Regions from separate parts of the Pseudomonas sp. LBUM1670 genome, predicted to be linked through region 1. Evidence: riboswitches for the same ligand, from Rfam matches in the RefSeq annotation. Region 1 holds a riboswitch; the other holds the start of a gene.
What was found. Region 1 has a riboswitch for cobalamin ahead of cobO (cob(I)yrinic acid a,c-diamide adenosyltransferase). Riboswitches for the same ligand answer to the same signal wherever they lie in the genome.
Positions count from the first base shown of each region.

Region 1 (14,275 bases):
AGTCTCGGCTTCACCTGCCCCTGCAACCCGGCCAATTGCACCGCCACCGACTCGAGCCGCCCAAGGGAGCCGGCGGGTTTGGTCAGCTGCTGTTGCCGTGCTTGGGCCTGTTCGACGGCTTGGGCGTCAATCGGCTTGCACGGGTTCAGCCACCAGGATTGAGTCATAACGCAGTTCCTTTCAAAGTCAGGGGCAGGCCGGCGACGGTCAGGACGACTCGCTGACAGCGTTCGGCCAGAGCTTGATGCAGCCAACCGGCTTCATCGACGTAGCGGCGAGTCAGTTCGCCCAGCGGCACGACACCCATTCCGGTCTCGTTGCTGACAAAAATGATTTCACCCGGCAATTCATCCAGGCAGTCCAGCAAGGCTTCGCGCTCGGCGGCCAGGCACTCGGTGTCGTCGAGCATCAGCAGATTGGTCATCCACAGGGTCAGGCAATCCACCAGCAGGCAGCGATCGGCGCGGGCGGATTCGCGCAGGACACGGGCGAGTTCAACGGGCTCTTCGATCAGCGCCCATTCGGCCGGACGACGGGCGCGGTGGTGGGCGACCCGTTCGTTCATTTCACCATCCAGCGGTTGGCTGGTGGCGATGTAGGTCACCTGGAGCTGACTGTCTGTTGCCAGTTTTTCGGCCAGGCGACTTTTGCCGGAGCGGGCGCCGCCGAGGATCAGTTGCAGCATGGTTACATCCTTTAAATATTCGGTGAGGCGACTGCCGCTTTCGCGAGCAAGCCCGCTCCCACAGTTGACCGCGTTCCAATGTGGGAGCGGCGGTGCGACGATTCGACTTGCTCGCGAAGGGGCCAGCCCGGTCACCTCAAATCCCGCAGAGCTCACGCAACAGCCCGGTATCCAGATGCTTCTCCACCAGATCCGCCAACCGCTCGATATCACGCTCGCGCAACCCGTGATAGTCCACTTCCTGCACATCCTGCAAACCCGCCCAGCGCAACAGCGCGCTGCACGCTGCCGGCGATTCGAACAGGCCATGCAGATAGGTGCCGAAAATCTGCCCATCGACACTTTGCGCACCATCGCAACGGCCATCTTCCAACTGCACGGCGGCGTTTTCCAACGCCGGCCCGGTGGTCACGCCGGCGTGAATTTCATAGCCACTGACTTCAGCATTCTCCAGCGCCAAACGCCCGCGCACATTGCGCAGTTGCTTCTCTTCTTCAAGCTGCGTTTCAAACGCCAACAAACCCAGACCGTCGCTGGAGCCCGGCGCGCCTTCGAGGCCCAGCGGGTCGTGCACCTGCTCGCCGAGCATCTGCAGACCGCCGCAAATCCCCAACACTTTTCCGCCGTAGCGCAAATGCCGGGCGATGGCGGTGTCCCAGCCATTGGCGCGCAAATACGCAAGGTCGCTGCGCACGCTTTTCGAGCCGGGAAGAATGATCAGGTCGGCGGGCGGAATTGCCTGCCCGGGGCCGATGAATTGAAGGTCCACTTGCGGGTGCAGGCGCAGCGGATCGAAATCGGTGTGGTTGCTGATGCGCGGCAACACCGGCACCACCACTTTGAGCACTTGATCGGCCTTGTCGGTCTGGCGCTGATCGATGCCGTCCTCGGCTTCCAGATGCAGGTCCATCACGTACGGCAGAACGCCGATCACCGGTTTGCCGGTGCGCGCTTCCAGCCAGTCGAGGCCTGGTTGCAGCAAGGCAATGTCGCCGCGAAAACGGTTGATGATGAAACCTTTGACCCGCGCCTGCTCGCTCGGTGACAGCAGTTCCAGGGTGCCCACCAGATGCGCGAAAACCCCGCCGCGATTGATGTCGGCGATCAGCACCACCGGGCAATCCACCGCTTCGGCGAAACCCATGTTGGCGATGTCGCCTGCGCGCAGATTGATCTCCGCCGGCGAGCCTGCACCTTCGACCATGACCACTGGATACGCCGCGCTCAGCCGCGCATGGGAGGCCAGCACCGCTTGCATGGCGATAGCTTTGTAGTCGTGATACGCGACCGCGTTCATCGTCGTGACGGCGCGACCATGAATGATCACCTGGGCGCCAGTGTCGCTGTTGGGCTTGAGCAACACCGGATTCATGTCGGTGTGCGGTTCGAGATGGGCGGCCTGAGCCTGCACCGCTTGCGCACGTCCGATCTCGCCACCGTCCGCGGTTACGGCACTGTTGAGCGCCATGTTCTGTGGCTTGAACGGAACGACGCGTATGCCCTGGCGCGTGACCCAGCGACACAGCGCCGTTACCAGTGTGCTTTTGCCGGCGTCGGAGGTGGTGCCTTGCACCATCAACGTAGTCATCGGGTTTCCTTGGCGTAGGCCTCGAACGCTTGCTCGAGTCGGGTCCAGTCGGCCTCTTCGCCCGGCAGGCCGAAACGCAGGCTGCTGTTGTGGGTGAACAACCGCAGCAGAATGCCGTTCCGGGCCATGAACTCATGCAGTTCTTCGGCGCGTTCGGTGGTCAACCACTGAAACAGGGCACAACCGCCCTGAGGTTTGAAACCGCGTTTTTCCAGCAGATGAGCCAGACGCTCGCTGGCTTGTTCGGTACGCACACGCTGTCTGGCGTGGCCTTCGGTATCCTGCAAACAAACCTGGCCCAGCACGCGAGTCGGTCCGCTGACGGCCCAGGGTCCGACTTGTTCGGCGAGCAATTTGAGCAGCTTGCGCTCCGCCAGCACGAACCCCAACCGCACACCGGCCAGACCAAAAAACTTGCCGAAAGAGCGCAGCACGATCAAGCCGACCTGATGCGCGTACGGCGCCAGGCTCAGCTGTGGAGTGTTGTCCATGAACGCTTCGTCCACCACCAGCCAGCCACCGCGCTGAGCCAGCCTGGAATGCCAGTCAAGCAGACGGCTCGGCGTCAGGCTCAGGCCGGTGGGATTGTTCGGGTTGACCACCACCAGTACGTCGAGGCTGTCGAGGAAGAAGTCGACCTCCTGCTCCAACACTTCACGCACGATGTAACCGCTGCGGCGCCAGGCTTCGGCGTGCTCGGCGTAACACGGCGACAGCACGCCGACCTTGCCGACCCGACGCAAACGCGGCAGCAACTGGATCGCCATTTGAGAACCGGCCACCGGCAGCACTTGCGCGGCACCGTAGTAATCGCAGGCCGCCTGCTCCAGTCCGTCATCGGTTTCCGGCAATCGCGCCCAGGCGCGCAACGGAATGTCCGGGACCGGAAACGGCCAGGGCGCGAGGCCGCTGGACAGGTCGAGCCAATCGGCTTCGGCGATACCGTATTCGAGCGCCGCCTTGCGCAACCGACCACCGTGCTCAAGCATAGAATTCAGCCCCCACGCAGAGAATCAGCAGCCATAACCATACCCCGCGCCGGACCAATTTCCAGCCTCGGTCGATGGAGTCGGCGTCCGCCGGCGCGCCTTCGCCCAACTGCGGACGCTGATGCAATTCACCGTGATAAATCGCCGCGCCGCCCAACTCGACACCCAGCGCACCGGCCCCTGCAGCCATCACCGGACCGGCGTTCGGGCTGTCCCAGGTCGGGCCTTGGATACGCCAGCATTTCAGCGCGAGACGGGTTTTGCCCAGCAGCGCGTAGGTCAACGCCACCAACCGCGCAGGAATGTAGTTGAGCACGTCGTCGATCTTCGCCGCGGCCCAGCCGAAACGTTCGAAGCGCTCGTTGCGATAACCCCACATCGCATCCAGCGTATTGCTCAATCGGTAGAGCACCACGCCGGGCGCGCCCGCCACGGCAAACCAGAACAGTGCGGCAAACACCGCGTCGCTGCCGTTCTCCAGGACGGATTCGGTGGCGGCGCGGGCGACTTCGGTTTTATCCAGTTCGCTGGTCTGGCGGCTGACCAGGTAACCGACGCGTTTGCGCGCTTCCTCCAGATCATCACTGCGCAGCGCCTTGGCAACCGGTTCGACGTGTTCACCGAGGCTACGCATGCCGAGCGCGCAATAGAGCGCGAGAATCTCGACGATCCAGCCTACATAAGGCGCCCAGGAAAAAGCCGTGGCGAGCAAGGTCAGCGGCACGACCGCGATCACCCAGGCGGTAACGCCGTGACTGCGCCAGCCGCGTCCACCGCCGTTGAAACGTTGTTCGATGCGGTCGGCAAAACGGCCGAACGCCACCAGCGGATGCCAGCGTTTGGGTTCACCCAGCAGCGCATCCAGCGCAACCGCGGCGACACTCAACAACGCCACACTCATTGACTCACTCCCCAATAATTTTCATACAGCAATTCGCTTAGCGGACGCGCCTGCGCCCAGCCTTCGAGTACCAGCATCGGCGCCGGATAGAATTCCTTGACCGGCCCGAGGCAAAGAATCGCCAGAGGCTTGGCCCCGGCAGGCAAACCCAGCAGGTCGGCCAGGGCTTGCGGCTCGAATAAAGACACCCAACCCATGCCCAGTCCTTCGGCACGGGAGGCCAGCCACAGGTTCTGGATCGCGCAGGACAACGAGGCCATGTCCATTTCCGGCAAGGTGCGGCGGCCGAAGATGTGGCGTTCGCGATCGTCCATCAGCGCGGCGACCAACACCTCGGCACAGTCGTTGATGCCTTCGACTTTCAGTTTCATGAATTCGTCGGTGCGTTCGCCAAGGGCTTCAGCGGTGCGGATGCGTTCTTCTTCCACCAGCAACTGGATCTTGCCGCGCAGGGCGCGATCGCTGATGCGGATGAATCGCCAAGGCTGCATCAGGCCGACGCTCGGCGCCTGGTGCGCGGCTTCGAGCAGGCGCCGGAGCAACTCGGGTTCGACGGTGCCACCGCTGAAGTGGCGCATGTCGCGGCGTTCGGCGATGGCGCGATACACCGCTTCGCGTTCGGCCTGGCTGAATGCGTTGTCAGTCATGACCTCTTCGCGAGCAAGCCCGCTCCCACAGTTGACCGCGTTTCTACAGGCAATACGCCATTCAATGTGGGAGCGGGCTTGCTCGCGAAAGCGGTCTGAAGGTCAGGCGCAAACAGCGCGGCAACCGCCGACGGATTGGACGGAAAATAGAAATGCACATAAGAAGCCGTCATCCGCCCCTCACGATAAACCGCCTCCGCCCCACGCCCGCCGTTAGGGCTGAGGCCACGGGCAATCGGCTCAAGTTCGGTACTGGTCAACGAATGGTGATAGGTGTGCCCGCGCAGCGAGCCTTCCGGCAATTCGACCGCCTGCAACGCCAGCGCCGCCAGCCGTGTCTGCATCACCGCATCACCGGCCAGCAAACCGACCAGCTCTGCGCGAGTGCCTTCGACATCGGTCAGCGAGTCGAGCAAATACAGCATGCCGCCACACTCGGCCAACAACGGTTTGCCCGCCGCGTGGTGAGCGCGGATGGCGTTGAGCATCGGGGTGTTCTGTGCCAGCGCCACATGGTGCAATTCCGGGTAACCGCCCGGCAGATAGAGGCTGTCGGCCTCCGGTAATTGCGTGTCGCGGATCGGTGAGAAAAACAGCAGTTCGGCGCCCATGGCTCGCAACAGATCCAGGCTCGCGCCGTAGGTGAATGCGAAGGCTTCATCACGGGCCACGGCAATCCGCACACCGGCCAGCAACGGCTCGGCAGCGATCACATCAGGTGCAGCGAATTCCACTGCGGGTGGCAGCTCGACTTCGCAACTGCTGGCCAAGGCATCCGCCGCCGCATCGAGGCGCAGATCAAGATCGTTCAGCTCGCTGGCCTGAACCAGACCGAGGTGCCGACTCGGCAATTCAATCCCGGTTTCCCGGGACAACGCGCCATACCAGCGCAGGCCTTCAGTGAGGCTACCTTCGAGCAATTGCGCATGACGCAAGGTGCCGACGCGGTTGGCCAGCACCCCGGCAAACGGCAAGTCCGGCTGATATTTCGCCAACCCCAAAGCCAGCGCGCCGAACGTTTGCGCCATCGCCGTGCCGTCGATCACGCCGAGCACCGGCACGCCAAAGTGTCGCGCCAGATCGGCGCTGGACGGCGTGCCGTCGAACAGCCCCATAACGCCTTCGATCAGGATCAGATCAGCTTCGCCGGCGGCGTCCCACAACAGCCGACGACTTTCCTGCTCGCCGACCATCCACATGTCCAGTTGATAGACCGGCGCTCCGCTGGCGCGCTCGAGAATCATCGGGTCGAGAAAGTCCGGTCCGCATTTGAACACGCGAACCTTGCGCCCCTGATTGCGATGCAAACGGGCCAGCGCGGCGGTGACGGTGGTCTTGCCCTGACCGGAGGCCGGCGCGGCAATCAAGACCGCCGGGCAATGACGTGGTTGATTCACAGCTCGACGCCTTTTTGCGCTTTGATCCCGGCCTGGAAGGCGTGCTTGATGACGCCCATTTCTGTGACGGTGTCGGCCAGTTCGATCATTTCCGGCTTGGCGCCGCGACCGGTGACCACCACGTGCTGCATCGGCGGACGCGCCTGCAAGTCGCTGAGCACCTGATCGAGGTCGAGGTAACCGTGCTTGAGGGCGATGTTCAACTCATCCAGCACCACCAGACCGATCGACGGATCGCGCAACAGATCGCGGGAAACGGCCCACGCGGCTTCGGCGGCGGCGATGTCTCGTTGGCGGTCCTGGGTTTCCCAGGTAAAGCCCTCGCCCATCACATGAAAACGCACCTGCTCGGGAAAGCGCCGGAAGAACAGTTCTTCGCCAGTGCTGTTGCGGCCCTTGATGAACTGCACCACGCCGCACTGCATGCCGTGACCCATGGAGCGGGCGAGCATGCCGAACGCCGAACTGCTTTTGCCTTTGCCGTTGCCGGTCAGCACCAGCAGCAGGCCGCACTCATTCGGTGAGTTGGCGATGCGTTCGTCGATCACGGCTTTTTTGCGCAGCATGCGCGCCAGGTGGCGTTCGTCACGATCAGGGGAATCAGTCATGGGGAGCTCTCCGTTGAGGCTGGATAACGGCGGGCAGGCACAAGAATAGACGGCAAGAAGCCTGGCATCGCCCACCGTGATGCCGCTGGATGGATCAGGCCGGTCTCCGGGCTCATGAGCGGCGTTACGCCTGACTGCGCGCCTTCCCATGTCGATATCGACACAGTGGCTCAAGGCGCAGTCTTCACACATTTACCGTTGCGGGGGCAGCGCCGGGATCGTGATTGTTCATGAGTTGAACGAACGCACTCACCGGCTTCCCTGTTTCACTCTGTCGACCAAGGCCACAGAGCACCTGAAACAAGCCGCGAAGGTTAGAGGGTTGGGGGTGGAGCGTCAATTAAAGCCGGGAAGCCGTGGGGCGAATAACTGCCGTTGATCAATTAACCGACGCCAATCTTGTGCCTCACTTCCAGCAATGATATCAAAGAGCCACAACCCCATATCACAATAACAAGGGTAAGCCACATGCAAGGCATGATCGTCAGCAATCCGAAGCTGGAATTCCTGCGCCCGGTTCTCGAACGCTGGTTTGACTGTATCGACCGCTACAACGCCGTGCGCGGCGATAACGACACGCCTTACTGGTACGACGAAAACGCCAACCTCGGCTTGCTCTCGGCCGCCGCGTGGATGGCGGAAATGGTCACGCTGCAACAGACACCGACCCGCAAACAGAACGAAGAAGGCGAACGCAACGCCCGCGCCGACCTGTTCATCGCCACCCGCGAAGAGCGTGCCTACCTTCAAGCCACGCAGCGCTGGCCACGGGTCAACAGCCTCAACCTGACACAGGCGCTGGCCGATATCACCAGCGACGCCAGGCGCATCAGCTACGCCAGCGACCTGAAACTCGGCTGCCTGTTCGTTGCACCGCAAAAAGCCCAGCAAAGCGCTACCCCGGAAGAACTCCAGGACATGGTCGACGACCTGCAAAAGGAACACACCTGCGCCGTCGCCTGGTATTTCCCCTACGCCTACCGCAAGTTGCGCAACGAAGCCGGCCACTATCACCCCGGTATCGCCGTGCTGTTCAAGGAAGCTCGCGGCTGACTGGTTGAACCATCGCGGGTTTGCGCTTCTCTATTGATCAGGTCACTGCATTTATAGGGAAGATCAGCATGCGCAAGCCCCCGCTCGTTCTCGTCATCGCCCTCGCCGGAGGGCTCGCCGCCTGCGGCGAAACCTCCAGACTGCAAGTCTCCGACGGCACCGGCCCGTCGCCCAAACTGCCCGAACCGAACAAAACCCTGATCCCGACGGTGAACATCGCCCCGGCGATCGGCTGGCCGGACGGTGCGAAACCCACCGCCGCACCGGGCACTCAGGTGGCCGCGTTCGCCGAAGGCCTCGATCACCCGCGCTGGCTGTATGTGCTGCCGAACGGTGACGTGCTCGTCGCCGAAACCAACGCGCCGCCCAAACCCGACGATGGCAAAGGCGTTAAAGGCTGGGTCATGAAGAAAGCCATGGGCCGCGCGGGTGCCGGCGTACCCAGCCCGAACCGCATCACATTGCTGCGCGACAAGGACCACGACGGCATCGCCGAAACCCGCACGGTGTTTCTGGAAAACCTCAATTCGCCCTTCGGCATGACCCTGGTCGGCAATGACCTGTATGTCGCTGACACGGACCGCTTGCTGCGCTTCCACTATGAGAACGGCGACACGGCGATCAAGTCGCAGCCGATCAAAGTGGTTGATCTACCGGGCGGCACGCTGAACCACCACTGGACCAAAAATGTCATCGCCAGCAAGGACGGCAGCAAGCTGTACGTTACGGTGGGTTCCAACAGCAACGTCGCCGAACACGGCATGGATCAGGAAGAAGGTCGCGCGGCAATCTGGGAAGTGGATCGTGCCACCGGCAATCACCGGATCTTCGCCTCGGGGATTCGCAATCCAAATGGTTTGGCCTGGGAGCCGCAGAGCGGCGCACTGTGGACAGCCGTCAACGAGCGGGATGAAATCGGCAGCGACCTGGTGCCGGACTACATCACTTCCGTGAAGGACGGCGGGTTCTATGGCTGGCCTTATAGCTATTACGGCCAGCACGTCGACATTCGCGTCGAGCCGCAAAACCCGGACCTGGTCGCCAAGGCTATCGCGCCGGACTACGCGGTCGGCCCGCATACCGCGTCACTGGGCCTGACGTTCGCTGAAGGCAACACGCTGCCAACGCAATTCAAGGAAGGCGCCTTCATCGGCCAGCACGGCTCGTGGAACCGCAACCCGCACAGTGGTTACAAAGTGATTTTCGTGCCGTTCAGTGCGGGCAAGCCGACCGGGCAACCGGTTGATGTGCTCACGGGTTTCCTGAATAAAGATGAAGATGCCATGGGCCGGCCGGTGGGTGTGGTGATTGATCAGCAAGGGGACTTGCTGGTGGCGGATGATGTGGGGAATAAGGTGTGGCGGGTTTCGGCAGTTAAGTAATTTCCAACTGCCAATACATAATAAATGTGGGAGCGGGCTTGCTCGCGAAGGCGGTGTGTCAGTCGACATTAGTTTTGACTGACACATCGCCTTCGCGAGCAAGCCCGCTCCCACACGGATCAGCGGCTAACGCTTGCGGCAGAGGGTTAATCCATCTCCTAGCGGCAACAACGACAAATCCACCCGCGAGTCATCCTTCAAGGCGAGATTAAGCGCCTGGATGGCTCGGGTGTCTTCACTCTCGGGATTCTGCTCAAGCACCCGCCCGCTCCACAGCGTGTTATCGAACACCGCCAGACCACCGACGCGCAGCAGACGCAGCGCGTGCTCCAGATAGGCTGGATAGTTAGCCTTGTCGGCATCAATGAAAATCAAATCGAATTGTTCGGGCTGATCCAACTGAGCCAGGGTTTCCAGCGCGGGCGCCAGGCGCAGGTCAATTCGTTCGGCAAGCCCCGCTTCCTGCCAGTAACGGCGCGCCGTGGCGTTGTAGTCGCCAGGAATGTCACAGCAGATCAGCGAACCGTCATCCGGCAATGCCGCCGCCATGCACAACGCGCTGTAACCGGTGAACGTGCCGACTTCCAGCAAGTGCCTGGCGCCAGTGAGTTTCACCAGCAATGCGAGGAATTGCCCCTGTTCTGGGGCCACCTGCCAGCGCGCCATCGGCAGCGCCTGGGTTTCATCGCGCAAACGCTTGAGCAGCGGCGTTTCCCTAAGGGAAACGTCGAGCAGGTATTGATACAGGGAATCGTCGAGATTGAGCGTGCGGGCGGTCATGACAACAACCTCTTGGAACTAAGGATTGCGCGCCAAATGCTCGGGTTGCAAAACACGCTTGGCGCTCAGGTAGGCTTTCTGCCAATAAGCTTTGGACAAGCTGTCGAGCTTCACCGTGCCGCCAGTGGCCGGCGCATGGACGAAGCGGCCTTCGCCGACATAGATCCCGGCGTGACTGACCTGAGAGCCGCCATTGGTGGCGAAGAAAATCAGGTCGCCGGTTTGCAGGCCTTCCTTGCCGACATTGGCCGCTTGCATGCTGATCATCTCGCGTGTGGTGCGCGGCAGAGAGATGCCGGTGACGTCACGGTAGACATAACCGATCAGGCCACTGCAATCGAACCCGGAATCCGGCGTGTTGCCGCCCCAGCGGTAAGGCGTGCCCACGAGGCCCAACGCACGGAACAGCACGTCTTCTGCCTCGGGAGAAAATGCCTGGGAAGAACCGAAAACAATCGGCGCGCGAACCACCGGCGCAGGGGGCGGTGTGCGACTGGCGCACGCGCTGAGCAGCGCGGCGAAGAACATGAGTGAGAGGCGGGCCGACATCGTCATAAGCAGAACATCCTGATCTGGCTGCGGCTTTTTTCTGCCGACAGGACAGAAAAGAAAACCGCCTGCGCAGGACGCAGGCGGTTTGCCATCAATAATAGATCAGGATTCTAGCGGGTACGCGGCAAACTTCAAGTAAGACTTTAAGTTCGCCTTACAAACTATCCGCCTACTCTGTTGCAGAGCGGCCTTTGTCGCCACCGATGTGGCGACAGGCTAGACAGTTACTTGCGTGCCGTGACCACGGTCGGTGCCATCGCGAGTGCGCGCTTGGCTTCGATGAAGGTCTTGCTCCAGTAGCTGTCGCCCAGGCTATCGACCCGGACACCACCGCTTTTGCGGCTACTGGAGTGGATGAACTGGTTGTCGCCGAGGTAGATCCCGGCGTGACTGACACGACCGCGACGGCCATTGGTGGCGAAGAACAGCAGATCGCCCGGTTTGAGGGCGCTGCGAGCAACCAGCGGTGCGTCCACGTTGATCATTTCGCGAGTGGAACGCGGCAGGTTCATGCCGGCCTCTTCACGGAACAGGTAACCGATGAAGCCGCTGCAATCAAAGCCAGCCTCGGAGGTGCCGCCGAAACGGTAACGGGTACCGATCAGGGACATGCCACGTTCGAGAATGCTGTCGGCCAGAACCGGAAGCTGGTAGGACTTGCCATCGGCGAAGTCTGTCAGTTCGTTATCGGTGGCCACGCCGTCCTGGTAAAGAGCTTCCTGGAAGAGAACGGAAGAGGATTGCGCAGTAACTGAATTTTTAACCTGCTGTTGAGGCGCTTGTTCCGACACTGGAGAGTGGGCAGCGCAACCGAATAACAGGGTGACGAGTGCGAGAGGCACGAGGGGTGCAAAGCGATTTAGCATGGGCACGACCGTGGCTGATAGTTGTAAAGAAGCCGAGACTATGCCCGCTATCATCCTCATTTGCAAATTCAATCGAACTTTATGTGACTTTCCGGTTTCGCGTTTCCATCTAAGCGCTTAAGCCCCATTTAGACACTTGCGCGGCCTACACCTTGTAGGAAAGCGAACTTTCTGGCGCCTGAAATGTGCCAAAACCCAGGTTTACCAGCCCAGCGTCTCTTTTAGAAACGGAATGGTCAGTTTGCGCTGAGCTTGAAGAGAGGCCTGATCGAGACGTTCGAGCAGCTCGAACAGCGCGCTCATGCTGCGAGTGCCCCGGGTCAGAATAAAATGCCCGACTTCATCGGTCAGGTGCAGTCCACGACGGGATGCACGCAGTTGCAAGGCACGCAATTTGTCTTCGTCAGACAGCGGTCGCATCTGGAAGATCAGCGCCAGGGTCAGGCGCGATTTCAGGTCCGCCAGCTTCACCGGCAATTCACGCGGTGACGTCGAGGCTGCAATCAGCAGGCGTCGACCGCTGTCACGCAGGCGGTTGAACAGATGGAACAACGCCTCTTCCCAGTCCGCCTTGCCGGCAACCGCCTGCAGATCATCCAGGCAGACCAGTTCGTACTGTTCAAGATTGTCGAGAATTTCGATACCGCGATCCATCAACTCGGCGAGTGGCAGATACACCGCCGGCTCACCCATCTGTTCGAAGCGCAAGCAGGCCGCCTGCAACAAATGCGTGCGCCCTACCCCGTGCTTGCCCCAGAGATAAATCAGGCTTTCGGTCCAACCGGCGTCGGCTTCGCACAGCCGCTCGACATAGCCGAGTGCAGCGGCATTGGCGCCTGGGTAGTAATTGATAAAGGTAGCGTCATCACGCAGACGCACACCTAGGGGCAGCTGAATCGGTTTCATGCTGACTGAACAGTTCCAAAGGAACCGTTAGTGGCCTCTGTGTAAAGTTTGCGAAGTTTATACCCGTGAAGCTGACGGCACAATGCGACAGACCATAAGCAAAATCAAAGGTTTGCGTTATCTCACCGGTTTCATGAGCGTTTCTTTGGCGGCGCATGTGACATGCCGCCCATGGGACACGGGCCAGCCTGGCACTGAACCAGGCCGCCCGCAACGCGTCACCGGCGAACCCTAGAGCTCAGGTTCGTCGACGCCGCTGTAGATATCAGAATCTTTATACAAATCATGCACATGGCGCACCAGCACCATGATTACCGCCGCCACCGGGAGCGCCAGCAGCACGCCGGTGAAACCAAACAGCTCACCACCGGCCAGAATCGCAAAGATCACCGCCACCGGGTGCAGACCGATCCGGTCGCCCACCAGCAACGGCGTCAGCACCATGCCCTCCAGGGCCTGGCCAACCATGAACACCGCGACGATGCCAACCATGGGGTACAAGTCGCCACCAAACTGGAACAGGCCGGCAATCAGCGCCGCACCAATCCCGATGACAAACCCCATGTACGGCACAATCGCCGCCAGGCCGGCGATCATCCCGATCAGCAGCCCCAGCTCCAGCCCTACCAGCATCAAGCCCGCCGAATAGATCACACCCAGCGCCACCATCACCAACAACTGCCCGCGCACGAACGCACCGAGCACTTCATGGCATTCGCCCGCCAGGGTCACCACGCGCTCTTCACGATCACGGGGCAGCAGGCTGCGGATCTTGGCCACCATCACATCCCAGTCCCGCAACAGATAAAAGCTCACTACCGGGATCAGCACCAGATTAGCCAGCCAACCGATCAACGCGAGACCGGAAGCGGTCGCCTGACTCAGCACCACGCCGACGATGTCAGTGGTCTGGCCCATGTGTTCGCTGATGGCGGCTTTGAGTCTGTCGAACTTCCAGAAACCGTCAGAAAGCCCGAATTTGGACTGTGCCCATGGCAATGCAGTGTGCTGCAACCAGTCGAGCATCTGCGGCGCCAGTTCATACAAGCGAAACAACTGCTTGGCGAGCATCGGCACCAGCACCAGCAACAACGTGGTGAAGATCAAGGTGATCAGCGCGAACACCGCCACCACGCCCCAGGTCCGGGACAGGCCGGCCTTTTCCAACCGATCCACCAGCGGGTCGAACAGATACGCCAACAACAGCGCCACCAGAAACGGCGTCAGAATCGGATGCAACAGCCAGATAAACGCGCAGAGCAGAACCACCCCACCCAACCAGAACCAACGCCGCGTATCGGCCATGTACCACTCCATATACATCTATATAAAGAAAGAAAACCTTACCAACGGAAACGCAACTGCGGCACCGGTGCAGGCGGTGGCGCGACAGCGGGCGCCGAACCCTGGGCCACCGGCTGAACAGGCACTGTCGGTGCCGGCGCCTCACCCGCCGGAACCTCCTGCAACTTCGCCAGCGACAACTGCGAGCGCAACTGCTCGGCGCTGCCATTGACCCGGTAGAGAATCCGGTCAGCGTCGACACTCTGCAGGCGCGCGCCAAACGGCTCCAGCAAACGCCCAAGCGTCGCGTAACGTTCCAGATTCATGCCCTGCACTTCCAGCAACTGCTCACCCGAAGCACCCGGCTTGACCACAAAGCGTGGCGCCAGGCGCTGACTGACTGCCAGCAGCACCGCATCGGCGACGGCGGCCTGATCCGCGCCCTGCACGCTGCCTGCTTCCTTCTGATCGCCGAGCCACAGACGCCACTTGGCCTGCCACTGACCGCCTTCTTCACGGGCATGCACGGCCAGCAAGGCGTCAGCGTTGTAACGATCCGATGCGCCGCGCAGGGGCGACGCATCCGTGCCTTCAAGATTCGGCGCTGTGGCGACCAGTTGCTCGCTCAGGTCCGCCA
Region 1 is NZ_CP166783.1:1,737,970-1,752,244, reverse strand. It holds gene cobT (nicotinate-nucleotide--dimethylbenzimidazole phosphoribosyltransferase) at 1-167, opposite strand, end outside; gene cobU (bifunctional adenosylcobinamide kinase/adenosylcobinamide-phosphate guanylyltransferase) at 164-685, opposite strand; gene ACA073_RS08040 (cobyric acid synthase) at 822-2,273, opposite strand; gene cobD (threonine-phosphate decarboxylase CobD) at 2,270-3,262, opposite strand; gene cbiB (adenosylcobinamide-phosphate synthase CbiB) at 3,255-4,163, opposite strand; gene bluB (5,6-dimethylbenzimidazole synthase) at 4,160-4,810, opposite strand; gene ACA073_RS08020 (cobyrinic acid a,c-diamide synthase CobB) at 4,807-6,207, opposite strand; gene cobO (cob(I)yrinic acid a,c-diamide adenosyltransferase) at 6,204-6,815, opposite strand; cobalamin riboswitch at 6,896-7,129, opposite strand; gene ACA073_RS08010 (hypothetical protein) at 7,284-7,868, shown strand; gene ACA073_RS08005 (PQQ-dependent sugar dehydrogenase) at 7,937-9,250, shown strand; gene ACA073_RS08000 (O-methyltransferase) at 9,377-10,030, opposite strand; gene ACA073_RS07995 (C40 family peptidase) at 10,049-10,585, opposite strand; gene ACA073_RS07990 (C40 family peptidase) at 10,807-11,448, opposite strand; gene hda (DnaA regulatory inactivator Hda) at 11,650-12,354, opposite strand; gene ACA073_RS07980 (AI-2E family transporter) at 12,586-13,659, opposite strand; gene ACA073_RS07975 (DUF2066 domain-containing protein) at 13,698-14,275, opposite strand, start outside.

Region 2 (14,275 bases), 1.3 Mb from region 1:
TCTCCAGCGCCTCGCGGTACTCGCCCGGTTCCTTCCACATCCCGCGCTGCTGCGCTTCCAGCATCCGCTCGGTCATGTCGCGCAAGGCATGCGGATTATGTTCGCGAACAAACTCCCGGGTCGCCGGGTCCAGCAAATAAGCATCCGCCAGCAACGCGTACTGGTGATCGTCGATCAGTTGCGTCGTCGCGTCGAAGGCGAACAGGTTATCGACCGTCGCCGCCAGTTCAAACGCACCTTTGTAGCCGTGGCGCGTCACGCCGTCGATCCACTTCGGATTGGCTGCCCGCGAGCGGATCACCCGGTTCAACTCTTCCTTCAACGTGCGAATTTTCGGCAAGTCCGGCTGACTGTGATCGCCATGGTAACTGGCCGCTGCTTCGCCGCTCAGGCTTTCCACGGCGGCGAGCATGCCGCCCTGGAACTGGTAATAGTCGTTGGAATCGAGCAAGTCATGCTCGCGGTTGTCCTGGTTTTGCAGCACGGCCTGAACCTGGCTCAGGCGCTGGGCGAACTGCTCGCGGGCCGCGGTGCCTTCGTCTGTACCGCCGTAAGCGTAGCCGCCCCAGTTCAGATACACCTCGGCCAAGTCCTCGCGGCTCTGCCACAATCGACCGTCGATGGCGCCCTGCACACCCGCGCCATAAGCACCGGGTTTTGCGCCGAAGATTCGCCAACCGGCCTGGCGCCTGGCCGCTTCCTCATCGAGCCCCGATTGCAGTAGCATTTCACGCTCGGCGCGGACCTTGGCGGCCAATGGATTGAGATCGTCCGGTTCATCCAGCGCGGCGACCGCTTGCACGGCGGCGTCGAACAGGCGGATCAGATTGGCAAAGGCATCACGGAAGAACCCGGACACGCGCAAGGTAACGTCGACCCGCGGACGGTCGAGCAGACTCAGCGGCAGAATTTCAAAATCATCGACGCGCTGACTGCCCGTCGCCCACACCGGGCGCACGCCGATCAGCGCCATGGCTTGCGCGATGTCATCGCCGCCGGTGCGCATGGTCGCGGTGCCCCAGACCGACAGGCCGAGCTGACGCAGGTGATCGCCGTGATCCTGCAAGTGCCGCTCGAGAATCAGGTTCGCCGACTGGAAACCGATGCGCCAGGCGGTGGTAGTCGGCAGGTTGCGCACGTCCACCGAGTAGAAATTGCGCCCGGTCGGCAGCACGTCCAGGCGACCACGACTTGGCGCACCGCTCGGGCCGGCCGGGACGAAACGACCGCTGAGGGCGTCGAGCAGACCGCGCATTTCCGCTGGGCCGCAGGCGTCCAGCCGTGGCGCGACCACTTCGCGCAGGTTGTCGATGATCGCGCCCACGTCAGACCAACCCGGACCCTGTGGGAGCGGGCTTGCTCGCGAAAGCGGTGTGTCAGTCGATATTGATTTGCCTGACACACCGCTTTCGCGAGCAAGCCCGCTCCCACAGGGTCCGGGTTTGGCTTGAGGATGATTTAGAGTCTGCGAGACCAGTTGAGCTGCGAACAGTTCAAGGCGTTCGCGGGTGTCACCAGCGGTGCGCCAGACTTCATCAGCGACGCGCTGCAATTCAGCCGGCCGCGGCCCGACCCAAGGCTCAGCCAACGCACAATCCAGAGGATCGAAACCCAATTCAAACGCCTTCGCCAACGCCCGCAACAAACTCGATTGTGCCCCTCGCCCATCGCCTCGCGGAATCCGCAACAGCGCCAGCAACGTATCGATGCGCAAACGCCCGGTCGGCGACTCGCCGAAAATGTGCAGGCCATCGCGGATCTGCGACTCTTTCAAATCGCACAGGTAAGTGTCCAGACGCGGTAACCAGATCGCCGCATCAGTATCGCTGTCGAGCTTCTCGTCCAGCTGCAGTTCACGGTCGATGTGCGTGTCGCGCACCAGTTGCAGTATGTCGCGCTGCAACTCCCGGGCGCGACGCGGATCAAGCAATTGTGCTTCGTAATATTCGTCGGCCAACAGCTCGAGATTACGCAGCGGACCATACGTTTCGGCGCGAGTCAGCGGCGGCATCAGGTGATCGATGATCACCGCTTGCGTGCGACGCTTGGCCTGGGCACCCTCGCCCGGATCATTGACGATAAACGGATAGATGTTTGGCATTGGCCCGAGCAACGCGTCCGGCCAGCAGCTTTCCGACAGCCCGACGCCTTTGCCCGGCAGCCATTCGAGGTTGCCGTGTTTGCCGACGTGGATCACGCCGTGAGCGCCGTAGGTGTTGCGCAACCAGAAGTAGAACGCCAGATAGCCGTGAGGCGGCACCAGGTCGGGGTCGTGATACACCGCGCTCGGGGCAACCTGATAACCCCGCGCCGGTTGAATGCCGATGAAGGTCAGGCCGAAACGCAGCCCGGCGATCATCATCCGTCCGCCGCGGAACATCGGATCGTTTTCGGGCGTGCCCCAGCGTTCCAGCACGGCTTGACGGTTGGTCTCGGGCAAGGCGTTGAACATCAGGTTGTAGTCGTCCAGCGCCAGGCTTTGATGACACGGACGCTGGTCGAGGGTATCGAGGTCGTTGCTGACACCGCCGAGCAATTGCTGGATCAACGCGGTGCTGCTGTCCGGCAGTTCGGCGGGCAGCGGATAACCTTCTGCGTGCAACGCACGGAGGATATTCAACGCGGCGGCCGGCGTGTCGAGACCGACACCATTGCCGATCCGTCCGTCGCGTGTCGGGTAGTTGGCGAGGATCAGCGCAATGCGTTTTTCGCTGTTCGGCACCCGCGCCAGATCAATCCAGCGCCGCGCCAGTTCGGCGACAAAGTCCATGCGCTCAGGTGCAGGCCGATAGCAGACCACATCGGACTGACTGCGCTCGCTGCGCCACGCCAGGTCCTTGAAGCTGATCGGGCGGCTGATGATTCGCCCGTCCAGCTCGGGCAGCGCAATGTGCATCGCCAGATCCCGCGGGCCGAGGCCTTGCTCGCTGGCACGCCAGCCGGGTTCGTTGTCCTGGGCGCAGATCGCTTGAATGACCGGGATATTGCGGCAAAACGGTCGCAAATGCGGCGCTTCGGGGCTGGACTGGGCGAAACCGGTGGTGTTGAGAATCACCCCTGCTTCGACCTCATCCAGCCAGTCCTCGACCACCGTCAGGCAGCCGGGCTCCTTCAAACTGGCCACGGCAATCGGCAACGGGCTCAACCCCGCCGCTTGCAAGCGCTGGCAGAAAACATCGATGAATGCGGTGTTCGCCGCCTGCAAATGCGAGCGGTAAAACAGCACCGCCGCCACCGGTTGACCGGCCTGCCAGTCGGCCTGCCAATCACTCAATGCGGCGGGGCTTTTTTGCGGGTGGTAGATCGCGGTGCGCGGCAGGGTTTGCGGTTCGGCCCACGCATAATCGCGATCCAGCCAGCGATTGGCGAGGCAGCGAAACAGGTCGAGCGCGTTGGCCATGCCGCCCTGACGCAAGTAGTGCCAGAGCCGATCGCGGTCTTCAGGCATCACCGTGCTCAGGTCGCTGAGCTCCGGGTCCGGGCGATCATCGCCGGGCACCAGAATCAGCTGTACGCCACGCTGCGAAAGCTCGACCAGACGCTCGACGCCGTAGCGCCAATAGGCGATGCCGCCGTGCAGCGAGATTAAAATCACCTTGGCGTGGCGCAGCACTTCGTCGACATACAAATCGACCGAGGCGTGATTCTGAACCTGCATCGGGTTGGCCAGGCGCACGCTCGGGTAGTCGTCGGGCAACTGCTGCGCCGCTTCGGCGAGCAACGCCAGGCTGGAATCGCCGCTGCACAGGATCACCAGCTCGGCGGGGGTTTGTCCAAGGTCGGCAATGTTGTCATCCGAGACGAAACCGCCGGGCTGGGTCCTGAGCAGGTGCATGGGTTAAACGCTGAGCGCGGCGCGCAATTGCGCTTCGAGTTGCGCGGCGTCCAGCGCCTGACCGATCAACACCAGACGCGTGGTGCGCGCTTCATCGGCGCCCCACTGACGGTCGAAATGCTTGTCGAATCGCGTGCCCACGCCCTGGATCAGCAGGCGCATCGGTTTGTTCGGGATGGCGGCAAAGCCTTTGACGCGCAGGATGCCGTGCTTGACCACCAATTGGGTCAGCGCGTCCAGCAGCAGGCTTTCGTCGGCTTGGGGCAGTTCGATGGAAATGGAGTCGAACGCGTCGTGATCGTGATCATCTTCGCCTTCATGGTGGTGATCGTGATGGCTGTGACGGCTGTCGATGTGTTCTTCAGAACCGGCGCCGAGGCCAATCAGCACGTCCAGTGGCAGACGACCGCTGCTGGCTTCGATGACTTTCACCGCCGGCGGCAGTTCTTCGGCGACTTCCAGGCGTACGCGGGCCAGGTCTTCCGGGCTGATCAGGTCGGCCTTGTTGAGGATCACCAGGTCGGCGCTGGCCAGTTGGTCGGCGAACAGCTCGTGCAGTGGCGATTCGTGGTCCAGGTTCGGGTCGAGTTTGCGCTGGGCGTCGACCTGATCCGGGAAGGCAGCGAAAGTGCCGGCGGCAACGGCCGGGCTGTCGACCACGGTGATGACCGCGTCCACGGTGCAGGCGCTGCGGATTTCCGGCCACTGGAAGGCTTGCACCAAAGGCTTCGGCAGGGCCAGGCCGGAAGTTTCAATCAGGATGTGATCGAGGTCGCCGCGACGGGCAACCAGTTCGCGCATCACCGGAAAGAATTCTTCCTGAACGGTGCAGCACAGGCAGCCGTTGGCCAGTTCGTAGACCCGGCCGTTGGCTTCTTCTTCGGTGCAACCGATGGAACACTGCTTGAGGATTTCGCCGTCGATGCCCAGCTCGCCGAACTCGTTGACGATCACCGCGATGCGGCGGCCCTGAGCGTTGTCGAGCATGTGCCGCAGCAAGGTGGTTTTGCCCGAGCCGAGGAAGCCGGTAACGATGGTGACGGGGAGTTTGGCCAGTGTTTTCATCGGATGCCCTTTGGCAAGGTGGCGGGCATACGGGACGACGACCGCTGCTGCACAGGCAGGCGCGCGGAAGATTTCGCCACCGGATCACCCCGCCCGGTTGTAGTGAGAATTCGTGTCGAGGCAGGTCTCCTGGCTGGCGGTGTGCCTGTCGCTAGACTGGCGTTTGCTGCGCCTTCCCGCGGGCTCCAGGGCTGGAGCGTGCAGTGGCGTGGCAGCGAACATCACCGTTCACAGTTGCGGGGGCAGCCGCGGCATTGACCGCGTTCCCTTCTTAGCTTCGGCAAACGCCGAAGAACCTCGAAAGCGCAAGGCTACGCATCGTCTTGGGGCGGGTCAATGTCCACGCTGAGTTCTGTGGTGCCTGAGACGACGCCTTCGCGAGCAAGCCCGTTCCCACAGTTGATCGCGTTCCAATGTGGGAGCGGGCTTGCTCGCGATGAAGGCGCCTCGGTCTCGAGATGAGAACGCCTGCCAATTGACGCCCAACCCCCGCCCATGCTCTCCTACACGCCTTGTTACGGGTGCCCTTCACAGGGTGAAACGGGAAACCGGTGAATCATGTGCTTTACTCAAAGCCATGTCAGTCCGGTGCTGCCCCCGCAACGGTAAGCGAGCGAAGCGTCAGATCCACTGTGCCAGCAGTTCGGCATGGGAAGGTGACGCTTGCAGGTTTCGGCTGACGCCCAAGCCCCTCGCGAGCCCGGAGACCGGCCCGCAACACAAAGTGACGATTACGTTCACTGAATAACAAACCCGCGGTGGGCGGGCGCTGTTTGAATCTCTGCGAGCCCGATTCGCAGGGCTCTTCCATGCGCTCTATTCACCCGCTGACAGACCAGAGGGAAGCGCCATGTCGATCATCAGCAGCACCGGCCACACATCCGCCAGCACCACCACTTCAACCCTGACTCAACGCCTGACCGTCGCCGTCTGTGCGTCGATCCTGGGCGCGTGCCTTGTGTATTTCGCCGGTTTCTCGCACATCGAAGCGGTGCACAACGCCGCACACGATACCCGTCACAGCTCCGCGTTCCCGTGCCATTGAGACCTGCCGACATGATCAAGCGTATCGCGCAAACCGCAGGCTTTACCGGGCTGCTGGCCGCCCTGCTGCTGACCCTGCTGCAAAGCTTCTGGGTCGCTCCGCTGATTCTGCAGGCGGAAACCTACGAAAAATCCGAACCGGCTGTTGTTGAGGTTCACGAACATGCCGCCGGTGCCGCCGCTCATTCCCACGATGCCGAAGCCTGGGAACCTGAAGACGGCTGGCAGCGCGTGCTGTCGACGACGGGCGGCAACCTGGTGGTTGCAGTGGGTTTCGCGCTGATGCTCGCCGGCCTCTACACCTTGCGTGCGCCGACCAAAACCTCCCAGGGCCTGCTTTGGGGCCTGGCCGGTTACGCGACGTTCGTGCTGGCACCGACCCTCGGCCTGCCGCCTGAATTGCCCGGCACTGCCGCGGCGGATCTGGCACAACGGCAAATCTGGTGGATCAGCACTGCAGCGTCCACCGCTGTCGGCATCGCGCTGATCGTGTTCAGCCGTCACTGGCTGATGAAGATCCTGGGCGTGGCGATTCTCGCCGTTCCTCACGTCATCGGCGCACCGCAACCGGAAGTGCACTCGATGCTCGCGCCGGAAGCCCTGGAAACGCAGTTCAAAATCGCTTCGCAGCTGACCAACGTGGCGTTCTGGCTGGCCCTGGGCCTGATCAGCGCCTGGTTGTTCCGCCGCAAAAGCGATGGCCAATACCACGCATGACAGACACTGGCACAGCGCCGACGTTAGTGGTCGGCCTGGGCTGCCAGCGCGGCTGCCCCGTCAGCACACTGCGGGCATTACTCGATCAGGCGTTACAGGCGCATCAAATCGGACTTCACCAGATCAAGGCCCTGGCCAGCATCGACTTGAAGCGCGACGAACCTGCTCTGATCGAGCTCGCCGCACAACTCTCGCTGCCCTTGATGTACTTCAGCAGCGAACAACTGGCCGGCTATCAATCGCGACTCAGCCACCGCTCAGACATCGCTTTTGAACGCACCGGCTGCTATGGCGTAGCAGAAAGTGCCGCCCTCGCCCTCGCTGAACAACTGGCTCAGGCACCGGCAAAACTGCTGATCTTGCGACAAAAATACGCCCAGGCCACCCTGGCATTGGCCGGCACTGCGTAAAATCCTCGATAATCCCGCCTTCGATCATGAGCAATCTTCATCTGAAGCCTTGCCCAGACCTTTTTCTGACAGGAAACGACGATGACCGTCTACTTCATTGGCGCAGGTCCCGGCGACCCGGAACTGATCACCGTCAAAGGCCAGCGCCTAATCCGCAGTTGCCCGGTGATCATCTACGCCGGTTCCCTGGTGCCCGCCGCGGTGCTGGAAGGCCATAGCGCCGGACAGGTGGTCAACAGCGCCGAACTGCACCTGGAACAGATCATCGAACTGATCAAGACCGCCCATGCCAATGGCCAGGATGTGGCGCGGGTGCATTCCGGCGACCCGGGTCTGTATGGCGCGATTGGCGAGCAGATTCGCTACCTGCGTGAACTCGACATTCCCTTTGAAATCATTCCCGGTGTCACCGCCACGGCGGCCTGTGCGGCGCTTTTGGGCGCGGAGTTGACGTTGCCGGACGTGTCACAGAGCGTGATTTTGACCCGCTACGCCGACAAGACTGCGATGCCCGCCGGTGAAGAACTGGGGAGTCTGGCGCAGCATGGAGCGACCATGGCGATTCACCTTGGGGTCAATCATCTGGAGAAAATCCTGGTTGAATTGTTGCCGCATTACGGCGCGGACTGTCCGATTGCGGTGATCCACCGGGCGACATGGCCGGATCAGGATTGGGTGGTGGGAACGATTGCGGATATTGCCGGGAAGGTTGAGGCGAAGGGGTTTCGGCGTACGGCGTTGATTCTGGTGGGTCGGGTGTTGGGTAGCGATCACTTCAGTGAGTCATCGTTGTATCGCGCAGGGCATGCGCATCTCTATAGACCATAGGACCCCTTCGCGAGCAAGCCCGCTCCCACATTGGATCTCCTGCGCGCACAGATTTTGTGTTCGACAACGATCCACTGTGAGAGCGGGCTTGCTCGCGAAGGCGCCAGTGAAATTTATCCATAAAAAAACGGCACTCACGGGGCGCCGTTTTTTCATTTTTGCAGCGAACACCTTACTTAGTAGTAGGCGTTTTCTTTCTGCGTATGGTCGGTCACGTCACGAACACCCTTGAGCTCGGGGATGCGCTCAAGCAAGGTGCGCTCGATGCCTTCACGCAGGGTGACGTCCGCCTGGCCGCAGCCCTGGCAACCGCCGCCGAACTTCAACACGGCGATACCGTCGTCGACCACGTCGATCAGGCTGACCTGACCGCCGTGACTGGCGAGCCCCGGGTTGATCTCGGTTTGCAGGTAGTAGTTGATGCGCTCGTTGACCGGGCTGTCGGCGTTGACCATCGGGACTTTGGCGTTTGGCGCCTTGATGGTCAGTTGGCCGCCCATGCGGTCGGTGGCGTAGTCGACAACCGCGTCGTCCAGGAAAGCTTCGCTGAACGAGTCGATATAAGCAGTGAAGCTTTTCAGCCCCAGCGCAGTGTCTTCGGGTTTTTCTTCGCCCGGCTTGCAGTAGGCAATGCAGGTTTCGGCGTACTGAGTGCCAGGCTGGGTGATGAAGACGCGGATGCCGATGCCCGGGGTGTTCTGCTTGGAGAGCAGATCAGCCAGGTAATCGTGGGCGGCGTCGGTAATGGTAATAGCGGTCATGGAAACTCCTCGCAGGCTTGGGCGCAGTTTACGCCAATCATCGCGCCGTACAAAGTCCTAGTATTTTTGTCGGGAAAGCGCCGGTTCGACACGAGGCGGCGATTGGCCGTCATTCCGCGCGTCAAGCCACCGATAGCTGCTTTTTGGTTGCGACGCAAACGGCGAACATCACGTCCCCTGTGGGAGCGGGCTTGCTCGCGAAGGCGGTGTGTCAGGCAATAGCGATGTCCATGACACACCGCCTTCGCGAGCAAGCCCGCTCCCACATTGGTTCAGCGGTGCCTTACCGATCCGACACCGGCCCACCATCAAAAGTCGATCAAAGATTCTCGTAGCGGTTCATGTCCAGCACGCCCTCTTCCACCGGGTCGGTTTCGTGGACGTACTGGCTCAGGTCATGGAAGTAAAACCAGAACTGCGGATGGCTACGACGAATCCCCCAGCGTTCAACGATTTTCTCGAAACGGTTGGTGTCCCTGGCATTTTCCATCGCCTCCACAAACGCTGGCACCTGCTCGGCGGGAATGTTGAACATGAAGTTCGGATAGCTGCTGAGTACGCCCGGGAATAGGGTGAGCGTGTCGAGCCCCGGTTGGTAACGCAGCGACTCGCCCAGCAGGAACGCCACGTTGCTGTGCGCGCGGTTGCGCAACAGGCTGTAAACCTCACGCTTGCCGCTCGCCGTTTCGATACGCAGCATGGTTGCTTCCGGCAACTGATCGATGACTTTCAGCCCGGCGGCAGGACGCGAGGTCAGGCGGCTGAGCGCTTGCTCGGCACTTTGCAATGCAGAATCAATGTTCGGCCGCGAGCAATAAGCGCCATCGCAGCGGTTGATCGGGTCGGGCTTGGCATTGAGTTCACCGTAACGAGTCAGTAACTGCATCGCAAAATCGCGCTTCGGGTCTTTCTCGTCGAGTTTCAGCGCCGTCGGTTTGTCGTTGTCGATGGCTTCATAGTCGAGCCACATCTTGAATTTGCCGCTGCTCTGATACCAATCGTCGAGATAGCCGTCCCGGGAATCGGCGGGCATCAGGCGCAGGAAGTTCTGTTCGGCGCCGTTGCGAATCAGGTCGAAATACAGACGCGTCTGAGCCTGATGGGAGACGTTGCCGAACACGTCGAAGTTGACCGCCAACTGATAGTACGTGCGCTCCAACAGCGGAAAATCGAACAGCCACATCGTTTGCGGCACATCGCCGATCAGGCCCTTGTTCACCGAGGCACTGTCGAAGTGCCGGAAAATGCTCAGCAGCGCGTTGTCGTTGCCTGCCCACAAGGTCGACCAGCCCGGCGCGGGTGAATCGGCGTAGTAGTCGCGGCGCAGCGCCTCGTACTTGTTGCGCTTGTCGCGGTAGTCATGCCACAGGCTCAGCACACTGCCGACATCGTCGTTCTGCCCCGGCATCGCCAGCAGTGGCGTGGCCTGACCGCGGTAATTGGGGTCGATGATGTAGAGGTCGTGTTCGGGCGCCTGAAACAGCGCCCAGAAATTATCGCGGATCACGTCGGTGGCAATCTGGCCACGACACACCGGCCCGCGGATAAACGTGCGCACAAAGTACTCGGCGTTATCGAGCATGAACTGATAGCGCGCCTGCGCCGGGATCGCCTCGAACGTGGCAAACGGATTGGCCCGGCGTTCCGGCCCGTAACCCGGCAAGGCGTTGACCTGCCATTTACCGTTGTAGAACAGGCTTTTGATCCGCGCCATCTTCGCCGCGCTCAGCGGATAGGTGATGTGGGTCTTCTGCACGATCACGCCCTGCACCGGCCACAAGCGGTAATACACCTGCGTACCCGGATCGTCATTCGGGCGGCGCGTGTTGATCAGGTCAATCGGCTGGCCGCTGGGCGTGCGCGAACGCACCCACTGAAAGAAATGCCCCGGCTCGCCCTCCTTGAAGTAAATGTGGGCGAGGAACCAGTGCTCAAACAACCAGCGCCCCACCAGGCTCTGGCGGGCGCCCGGCGAGTTGAGCAGGTTTTCCCACTGCACCACTTGCAAGGCTTCTTTCGCGGACGGCAGCAGACCTTGCTCGTCGATCGGCGCACCCGAGGCCAGCCAGCGTTGCAGCGTCTGGTACTGCTGATCGGTCAGGCCGGTAACCGCCAGCGGCATGCCTTCCTTCGGATGCGCGCTGGCGTAACCGTCGAACTCGGCCGGCATCGCGCACATGTTTTCCCGGTTCAGACCGAGGACGATGTCTTCCGGCAATTTGGCGTTGGGCGTCATCGGCGTTGTGTGACCCAGTTCCAGCATCCGCGCCATCAGCGCGGCCTGGCTGCCCTGAGCGTCGAGCACCGGATAGAAGCCCTTTTGCTGCCAGGCGTGCTTGCCGAAAGCGTCATAAAACAACCGGGTCGGCGCGGCCGCCTGACTGCGTTCGCCGTCGTAGACCGGGACTTTCGACGCGCCGCGCGCAGCCCCCTCGCCGCTGCCCAGATTGAGCTGACAGGCGGAGTCATTGCAGGCATGGCAGGCCACGCACTTTTCGGTGAAGATCGGTTGGATGTCGCGGCTGTAGGAAATGGCAGCAGAAATCGCCGGATCCTGCGCTACGGCGCCCCAGCTTAAAAACAGCAATACACTGCCGATGACGACGCGATACGACATGTCCCTGTTCCCGATCCCTGAAAAAACGCCGCGATTCTACCGGGACAGCGCCCACATCAACATGAGCGATATTCATGAAAAAACCGCACATGCTCTAAAAGCGCACAGGTTTGCTATGATCCCGGCCCTTCGTCATGGTCTTTCCGAGTAGTCCCAATGTCCGATCGCAGTGTTCGCCTTCAAGCCCTCAAGCACGCCCTCAAAGAGCGCATTCTGATTCTCGATGGCGGCATGGGCACGATGATCCAGAGCTACAAGCTCGAAGAGCAGGATTATCGTGGCAAGCGCTTTGCCGACTGGGCAAGCGATGTCAAAGGCAACAACGACCTGTTGGTGCTGACGCGCCCGGACGTGATCGGTGGTATCGAAAAAGCCTACCTGGATGCCGGCGCTGACATTCTGGAAACCAACACCTTCAACGCCACCCGGATTTCCATGGCCGATTACGGCATGGAAGAACTGGCCTACGAACTGAACGTAGAAGGCGCTCGCCTGGCGCGCAAGATCGCCGACGCGAAAACCCTCGAGAACCCGGACAAGCCGCGCTTCGTCGCCGGCGTGCTCGGCCCGACCAGCCGCACCTGCTCGCTGTCGCCGGACGTCAACAACCCCGGCTACCGCAACGTGACCTTCGATGAACTGGTGGAGAACTACACCGAGGCCACCCAAGGCCTGATCGAAGGCGGCGCCGACCTGATCCTGATCGAAACCATTTTCGACACCCTGAACGCCAAAGCCGCGATCTTCGCCGTGCAAGGGGTGTTCGAAGAGCTGGGCATCGAACTGCCGATCATGATTTCCGGCACCATCACCGACGCCTCCGGCCGTACCTTGTCGGGCCAAACCACCGAAGCGTTCTGGAACTCCGTGGCCCACGCCAAGCCGATTTCGGTCGGTCTGAACTGCGCCCTTGGCGCCAGCGAACTGCGCCCGTATCTGGAAGAGCTGTCGAACAAGGCCAGCACCCACGTATCGGCGCACCCGAACGCCGGCCTGCCGAACGAGTTCGGCGAGTACGACGAACTGCCGGCGGAAACCGCCAAGGTCATCGAAGAGTTCGCCCAAAGTGGCTTCCTCAACATTGTTGGCGGCTGCTGCGGCACCACGCCGGGCCACATCGAAGCCATCGCCAAAGCCGTGGCCGGTTATGCGCCACGTGAAATTCCGGACATTCCGAAGGCCTGCCGCCTCTCCGGTCTGGAGCCGTTCACCATTGATCGCAGCTCGTTGTTCGTCAACGTCGGCGAACGCACCAACATCACCGGTTCGGCCAAATTCGCCCGCCTGATCCGTGAAGACAACTACACCGAAGCCCTGGAAGTCGCCCTGCAACAGGTCGAAGCCGGCGCCCAGGTGATCGACATCAACATGGACGAAGGGATGCTCGATTCGAAGAAGGCCATGGTGACCTTCCTCAATCTGATTGCCGGCGAGCCGGATATCTCCCGCGTGCCGATCATGATCGACTCCTCGAAGTGGGAAGTGATCGAAGCCGGTCTGAAATGCATTCAGGGCAAGGGCATCGTCAACTCGATCAGCATGAAAGAAGGCGTCGAGCAGTTCATTCATCACGCCAAACTGTGCAAGCGCTACGGCGCCGCAGTGGTCGTGATGGCCTTCGATGAAGCCGGTCAGGCCGACACCGAAGCGCGCAAGAAAGAAATCTGCAAACGCTCCTACGACATTCTGGTCAACGAAGTCGGCTTCCCGCCGGAAGACATCATCTTTGACCCGAACATCTTTGCCGTGGCCACCGGTATCGAAGAACACAACAACTACGCCGTGGACTTCATCAACGCCTGTGCCTACATCCGTGACGAGCTGCCGTATGCGCTGACCTCGGGCGGCGTGTCCAACGTGTCGTTCTCGTTCCGTGGCAACAACCCGGTGCGTGAGGCGATTCACTCGGTGTTCCTGCTGTATGCGATCCGCAACGGCTTGACCATGGGTATCGTCAACGCTGGCCAACTGGAGATCTACGACCAGATCCCGGTCGAGTTGCGCGACGCCGTCGAAGACGTGATCCTCAACCGCACCCCGGAAGGCACCGACGCCCTCCTCGCCATCGCCGACAAGTACAAGGGCGACGGCAGCGTCAAGGAAGCCGAGACCGAAGAGTGGCGCGGCTGGGACGTCAACAGACGTCTGGAACACGCACTGGTCAAGGGCATCACCACGCACATCGTCGAAGACACCGAAGAATCCCGCCAGTCCTTCGCGCGTCCGATCGAAGTGATCGAAGGCCCGCTGATGTCGGGCATGAACATCGTGGGTGACCTGTTCGGCGCCGGCAAAATGTTCCTGCCGCAGGTGGTGAAATCCGCCCGCGTAATGAAGCAGGCCGTGGCGCACCTGATCCCGTTCATTGAACTGGAAAAAGGCGACAAGCCGGAAGCCAAGGGCAAGATCCTGATGGCCACGGTGAAAGGCGACGTGCACGACATCGGCAAGAACATCGTTGGCGTGGTGCTGGGCTGCAACGGCTACGACATCGTCGACCTCGGCGTGATGGTGCCGGCAGAGAAGATCCTGCAAGTGGCCAAGGAGCAGAAGTGCGACATCATCGGCCTGTCCGGGCTGATCACGCCTTCGCTGGATGAAATGGTCCACGTCGCCCGCGAGATGCAGCGTCAGGACTTTTACCTGCCGTTGATGATCGGTGGCGCGACCACCTCCAAGGCGCACACGGCAGTGAAGATCGAACCGAAGTACAGCAACGACGCGGTGATCTACGTCACCGACGCCTCCCGCGCCGTCGGTGTGGCGACGCAATTGCTGTCCAAGGAATTGAAACCGGCGTTCGTCGAGAAGACCCGCCTGGAATACATCGACGTTCGCGAGCGCACCGCCAACCGCAGCGCCCGCACTGAACGCCTGAGCTATCCGGCCGCCATCGCCAAGAAGCCACAGTTTGACTGGAGCGCCTACGAGCCGGTCAAGCCAACCTTCACCGGGTCGAAGGTGCTGGACAACATCGACCTGAAAGTCCTCGCCGAAT
Region 2 is NZ_CP166783.1:3,086,114-3,100,388, forward strand. It holds gene cobN (cobaltochelatase subunit CobN) at 1-3,835, opposite strand, end outside; gene cobW (cobalamin biosynthesis protein CobW) at 3,839-4,900, opposite strand; cobalamin riboswitch at 5,003-5,215, opposite strand; cobalamin riboswitch at 5,403-5,630, shown strand; gene ACA073_RS13970 (CbtB domain-containing protein) at 5,751-5,945, shown strand; gene ACA073_RS13975 (CbtA family protein) at 5,957-6,661, shown strand; gene ACA073_RS13980 (cobalamin biosynthesis protein) at 6,658-7,071, shown strand; gene cobM (precorrin-4 C(11)-methyltransferase) at 7,153-7,899, shown strand; gene nfuA (Fe-S biogenesis protein NfuA) at 8,076-8,660, opposite strand; gene ACA073_RS13995 (fatty acid cis/trans isomerase) at 8,980-11,277, opposite strand; gene metH (methionine synthase) at 11,434-14,275, shown strand, end outside.
Region 2: it holds a riboswitch for cobalamin, as region 1 does, so the genes downstream of both, cobW (cobalamin biosynthesis protein CobW) here and cobO (cob(I)yrinic acid a,c-diamide adenosyltransferase) in region 1, are expected to answer to the same signal.